Variovorax paradoxus B4: one gene and its partner. The protein of the gene in region 1 interacts with the protein of each later gene in a pairwise test. Links are inferred from orthologs where the notes say so. Each region holds a gene or a part of one and is shown in the gene's direction. Other genes may lie near its edges. The genes, in order: cysK and epsC.

Region 1 (3,142 bases):
GGCGCGGCTGGCCAGGTACATGGCCAGCATCGCGGCCGCGAAGCTCTTGGAAGAAAAGAGAAGCTCCGCGCGGCTGAAGCGCGGCAGCTGGAAGGCGGCCACCTACCTGCGCCCTTCCTGCGGCGCCGGCGCGGCGCGGCCGAGCCGCTCTCCCAGCACCGCGAACACGCGCAGGCAGGCGGCAATGTCGTCGTCCGGCACGCCGTCGAACAGCGTGGCGCGCAAGCCGCGCAGCGCGGCCTCGATGGGCTGGCAGGCGGCCTCGCCGGCCGGCGTGAGATGCAGCGTCTTGGCCCGGCGGTCGGCCGGGTCTTCGCGGCGCTCGACGAAGCCCGCCTCCACCAGCTGGTCGATCGAGCGCACCAGCGAAGGCCCCTCGATGCCCAGCGCCTCGGCGAGCACGCCCTGGCGCACCCCGCCGTGCATGCGGCCGATCACCACGATCGGCCACGCCAGCGACTGCGAAAGGCCCACGTGCGCCACCGCCTTGTCGGCCGCGGCCCGATAGCCGCGCTGCAGCGGCGAGAGCGCCGTGCCGAGCGACATCAGCGCGGCTTCGCGCGTCTTCGAGATGTGGGACATGGCTCCCTCCAATTAGTTAGCTTGCTATCTATTGTAGGGAAAAACCCGCAACGATGCACGGACGCGCCGCAGCAACCCGCGCAACGCCGCGGGCGCGCCCCATGGAGGAAGAACTCCACGGAAGAAATCAGGGAGAAGAAAGAAAAGTGTGAAGCCCGCCGATAAGCCGGATTCTGTGCGTTGGAGTTGCCCCCAACGTGACCGCCATTACTCTGGGCCGCTTGTCGCCAAACGGCTCGATGCCACCTACCCGCCAGCTCAGCGGAACCACCTCGATACTGGCCTACTTGGTGTTGCTGCGCGCAGAGATTGCCCGTTTCACCCGAACTCAATCGGCTCGTCTCTGTTGCTCTGATCCTCACCTCACGGTGGAGAGTCGTTAACTCCTGCGCTGTCCTGTGCAGTCCGGACGTTCCTCCAGTGCGGTCTTTCGACGCGGCGCCTTGCGGCGTCGCCCCTTTCGGGCTTGCACCAGCGGCGGTCTGGCGTGCTTCACGCATGGGATTATCGCTCCTTGCCCTCGCATGCGGGCGCGGTCCATCACACAATGGCGCTTCGACCGAGCTGACCTGTCCCCCAACAATGCCCAAGGAGATCCAATGAAGGCCCAGAACATCCTCCAGACCATCGGCAACACGCCGCACATCCGCATCAACCGCCTGTTCGGCAATGCGAAGCAGCAGGTGTGGATCAAGTCCGAACGCGCGAACCCCGGCGGCTCCATCAAGGACCGCATCGCGCTGTCGATGGTGGAAGACGCCGAGAAATCCGGCGCACTGAAGCCCGGCGGCACCATCGTGGAGCCCACCTCGGGCAACACCGGCATCGGCCTGGCGATGGTCGCGGCCGTCAAGGGCTACAAGCTGATCCTCGTGATGCCCGACAGCATGTCGGTGGAGCGCCGCCGCCTCATGCTCGCCTACGGCGCCACTTTCGACCTGACGCCGCGCGCCGGCGGCATGAAGGCCTCCATTGCGCGTGCCGAGGAAATCGTGGCCGGCACGCCGGGCGCGTGGATGCCGCAGCAGTTCAACAACCCCGCCAACGTCGACGTGCACATGCGCACCACGGCCGAGGAGATCGCGGCCGACTTCCCCGACGGCATCGACGTGCTGATCACCGGCGTGGGCACCGGCGGCCACATCACGGGCGTGGCGCGGGTGCTCAAGAAGAAGTGGCCGAAGCTGCAGGTGTTCGCGGTGGAGCCGGTGGCCTCGCCGGTGATCTCGGGCGGCCAGCCCTCGCCGCACCCGATCCAGGGCATTGGCGCGGGCTTCATCCCGAAGAACCTCGACACCTCGCTGCTCGACGGCGTGCTGCAGGTCGACGCCGAACCGGCGCGCGAAATGGCCCGCCGCTGCGCGGTCGAGGAAGGCATGCTGGTGGGCATTTCCTCCGGCGCCACGCTCGCGGCCATCGCGCAGAAGCTGCCCACGCTGGCACCCGATGCGGTGGTGTTGGGCTTCAACTACGACACCGGCGAGCGCTACCTCTCGGTCGAAGGCTTCCTCCCGAGCTGACAGCTATCTCTTTCATAGCGCCCCGGGCGCGTAAAATCTGCGGCCTGCTTGATAACCACAAGCCACACCGACATGCTGAGACTCTCCGAAATCAAACTGCCGCTCGACCACGACGACGCGGCCCTCCCCCAAGCCATTGCCACCGCCCTCGACACGCCGGTTTCCAGCGTGCGCGAGTTCAAGGTGTTCAAGCGCAGCTTCGACGCGCGCAAGCCGCAGCTGCTGCAGGTCTACATCGTCGACGTGCAGCTGGCCGACGCCGGGCTCGAAGCCGCGCTGCTCGCCAGGCATGCCGGCCATCCGCACATCCAGGCCGCGCCCGACATGCGCTACACGCCGCCCGCGCAGGCACCCGAAGGCGCGCCCCGGCCGGTGGTGATCGGTTTCGGCCCCTGCGGCATCTTTGCGGCGCTGATGCTCGCGAAGATGGGCTTCAAACCCATCGTGCTCGAGCGCGGCAAGACCGTGCGCCAGCGCACCCGCGACACCTGGGGCCTGTGGCGCAAGAGCGTGCTCAACCCCGAGTCGAACGTGCAGTTCGGCGAAGGCGGGGCCGGCACCTTCTCCGACGGCAAGCTCTACAGCCAGATCAAGGACCCGCGCTTCCTCGGCCGCAAGGTGATGGAAGAGTTCGTGAAGGCCGGCGCACCGCCCGAGATCCTTTACGTCGCGCATCCGCACATCGGCACCTTCAAGCTGGTGAAGGTGGTGGAGAACATCCGCGAGCAGATCGTCGCGCTCGGCGGCGAGATCCGCTTCGAGCAGCGCGTGACCGACGTGCAGATCGAAGGCGGCCCCGGCGGCAAGCAGCTTCGCGGCCTCACCGTGCTCGACCAGGCCACCGGCACCAGCAGCGAGCTGCGCGCCGACCACGTGGTGATGGCGCTCGGCCACAGCTCGCGCGACACCTTCGCCATGCTGCACGCGCGCGGCGTGCACATCGAGGCCAAGCCGTTTTCCATCGGCTTTCGCGTCGAGCATCCGCAGGGCCTGATCGACCGCGCGCGCTGGGGCCGCCATGCGGGCCATCCGCTGCTCGG
Region 2 (3,076 bases), 1.7 Mb from region 1 along the record:
GGGTGGCCACGGCACCAGCATTGGCGGCGCCATCGTCGATTCGGGCAAGTTCCCGTGGGCCCGGCACAAGGAGCGCTTCAGGCGCCTGAACGAACCCGACGTGAGCTACCACGGTGTGGTCTACACCGAAGCGCTGGGCCCTGCCGCCTACATCGGCCGCGCGCGCGTGGTGCCGCTGCGCAACACGGGAGCGGCCATCTCGCCGTTCAACGCCTTCCTGATCCTGCAGGGCATCGAGACGCTGGCACTGCGCATGGACCGCATCAGCAGCAATGCGCTCTCTGTGGCCCAGCACTTGAAGACGCACAAGGCCGTCAACTGGGTCAACTACGCGGCGCTCGAAGACCATCCCGACCATGCATTGGCGAAGAAGTACTTCGGCGGCAGGTCCAGCGGCGTGCTGACCTTCGGCATCGGAAGCGGCCGCGAGGGCGGGGCGAAGTTCCTCGATGCGCTGAAGCTCTTCACGCGGCTCGTGAACATCGGCGACGTGCGCTCGCTGGCGACGCACCCGGCCTCCACCACGCACCGGCAGCTCTCGCCCGAAGAGCTGGCTCGGGCCGGCGTCACGGAAGACACCGTGCGCCTGTCGGTCGGCATCGAGCACATCGACGACCTGGTCGCCGACCTCGACCAGGCGCTGGCTGCCGCCGCCGGATGACCGCCTTGCCCTTGTTTCTCCTGCCCGAACCCTTCCTTCAACCCCAAAGAGAAAGAAACATCATGTCCATTCAAGCCATCAACGTCCGCAACCAGTTCAAGGGCAAGGTCCGCGAGATCATCCGCGGCGACGTCGTCTCCGAGGTCGATGTCGAAACCGCCTGGGGCATCGTGACCTCGGTCATCACCACGCGCTCGGTCGACGAGCTGCAGCTCAAGGTGGGCTCCGACGTGGTCGCGCTCGTGAAGTCCACGGAGGTTTCGATCGCCAAGCTCTGACGGACCCTCGGGCTCGCGAACAACCCGGCGCCGCGTTGGCGCCGGGTTTTTTTCCAGTTGCAGGAGCCGGGTTTTCAGTTCTTGGCACATCAGCCGCGGGCTTCTACAGTGTGGTGTACAAAACGCCCGGAGAGAAAGCCATGGCCAATTTCGAAGTAGGCGACATCGTGCGCGCGCTGCATGCCGCGCGCGAAGAGTGGCGCGACTCCCAGCGCCGCTCGCGCGAGCCCGGCACGCGCGAGTTTCCGTCGCGCGACGCGCTTGCGCAAATCGTGGAGTCGCTCAAGGGCGCGCTCTTTCCGATGCGGCTCGGGCCGCCGGAACTGCGCCATGAGAGCGAGGATTTCTACGTCGGCCACTCACTGAACACTGCCTTGCAGGCGCTGCTGGTGCAGGCGCGGCTGGAGCTCGGCTACAACGCCCGCCACGAGCCACGCCCCTCGAGCGAGATCGACGGTGTTGCCGCCGAGGCCATCCGCCGGTTCGCGAGCGCGCTGCCGCAGCTGCGCCGCCTGCTCGACACCGACGTGCTCGCCGCCTACCAGGGCGACCCGGCGGCACGCAGCGTGGACGAGGTGCTGCTGTGCTACCCGGGCGTGCTCGCGATGATCCACCACCGGCTGGCGCACGAGCTCTACAAGCTCGGGCTGCCGCTGTTGGCACGCATCGTGGCCGAGCTCGCGCATGCGCAGACCGGCATCGACATCCACCCCGGTGCGCAGATCGATGCGGGCTTCTTCATGGACCATGGCACGGGCGTGGTGATCGGCGAGACGGCGGTCATCGGCAAGCGCGTGCGCCTGTACCAGGCCGTGACGCTGGGTGCCAAGCGCTTTCCGACCGATGCCGAGGGCAATCTGCAGAAGGGCCTGCCGCGCCACCCGGTGGTGGAGGACGACGTGGTGATCTATGCCGGCGCCACCATCCTCGGGCGCGTGACGCTGGGCAAGGGCGCAGTCATCGGCGGCAACGTGTGGATCACCGACGACGTGCCCGCGGGCGCGAGCGTGACGCAGGCCAGCCTGCAGAACGCGCCCAAGGCCAGCGCGCCATAGGAATCCCCCGGAGGCCGGGCATCGGCGGCCGCGCTATGCTTCCCCGTTGTCAACTCTGTAGCTTGCCTCCGCATGTCCTTGCCTCAAGCCACTTCCTCCGCTTCTTCCATGCCCCCCGCGGCCGACGATTCCTGCGACGTACTCGTGATCGGCGGCGGACCTGCGGGCTCCACGATCTCGGCGCTGCTCGCGCAGCAGGGCCGCAAGGTGGTGCTGCTCGAAAAGGAGCATCACCCGCGCTTTCACATCGGCGAATCGCTGCTGCCGGCCAACGTGGAACTCTTCGACAAGCTTGGCGTGCGCGACCAGGTCGAGAAGATCGGCATGCCCAAGTTCGGCATCGAGTTCGTCTCGCCGGAACACGAGCACCGCAGCTACGTGGACTTTGCCGAGGGCTGGGACAAGTCGCTCGATTCCGCCTGGCAGGTGCGCCGCTCGGAACTCGACGAGCTGTTGTTCCGCAATGCCGCCACGCGCGGCGCGCAGACGCTCGAAGGCTGCAAGGTGCGCGACGTGGCCTTCGATGCCGACGGTGCCACGGTGCGGGCCGAGATGGACGACGGAGCCAGGCGCAGCTGGCGCGCCCGCTTCGTGGTCGATGCCACGGGGCGCGACACGCTGCTGGCCAACAAATTCCGCTGCAAGGAAAAGAACCCCGACCACAACAGCACCGCGCTGTTCGGTCACTTCACCAACGCCGAGCGGCTCGAGGGCAAGAAGGAAGGCAACATCAGCATCTGCTGGTTTGCGCACGGCTGGTTCTGGTTCATTCCGCTGGCGGACGGAACCACCAGTGTGGGCGCGGTCTGCTGGCCGTACTACCTGAAGACGCGCGAGAAGCCGCTGAAGGACTTCTTCCACGACACCATCGCGCTCTGTCCGGTGCTGGTGGACCGCCTGAAGCACGCCACGCTGGTCGACGACGCGGTGCACGCCACCGGCAATTTCTCGTATTCGAGCACCCACGCGACGGGCGACCGCTACCTGATGCTGGGCGACGCCTTCACCTTCATCGACCCGATGTTCTCGTCGGGCGTTTACCTTGCGATGCACAGCGCCTTCGACGGCGCCGCGCTGGTGGC

What was found.
Region 2: the proteins of cysK (region 1) and epsC interact in binary tests that used the Escherichia coli proteins (3 or more experiments, as listed by UniProt). The link is inferred for Variovorax paradoxus B4 from one-to-one orthologs.

Annotation. Positions count from the first base shown.
Region 1 is NC_022247.1:1,022,558-1,025,699, reverse strand. The notes cover bases 237-3,141. They hold cysK (cysteine synthase A), read left to right. Parts: upstream 237-1,181; coding sequence 1,182-2,102; downstream 2,103-3,141. Other genes in these bases: VAPA_RS04580 (NAD(P)/FAD-dependent oxidoreductase), read left to right, coding at 2,175-3,141; VAPA_RS04590 (MarR family winged helix-turn-helix transcriptional regulator), read right to left, coding at 237-582. Outside these bases: VAPA_RS04595 (FUSC family protein), read right to left, coding at 1-102; more of VAPA_RS04590, read right to left, coding at 103-236; more of VAPA_RS04580, read left to right, coding at 3,142-3,142.
Region 2 is NC_022247.1:2,734,296-2,737,371, forward strand. The notes cover bases 198-3,036. They hold epsC (serine O-acetyltransferase EpsC), read left to right. Parts: upstream 198-1,079; coding sequence 1,080-1,994; downstream 1,995-3,036. Other genes in these bases: VAPA_RS12690 (O-acetylhomoserine aminocarboxypropyltransferase/cysteine synthase family protein), read left to right, coding at 198-661; VAPA_RS12695 (TOBE domain-containing protein), read left to right, coding at 724-939; VAPA_RS12705 (NAD(P)/FAD-dependent oxidoreductase), read left to right, coding at 2,067-3,036. Also shown: more of VAPA_RS12690, read left to right, coding at 1-197; more of VAPA_RS12705, read left to right, coding at 3,037-3,076.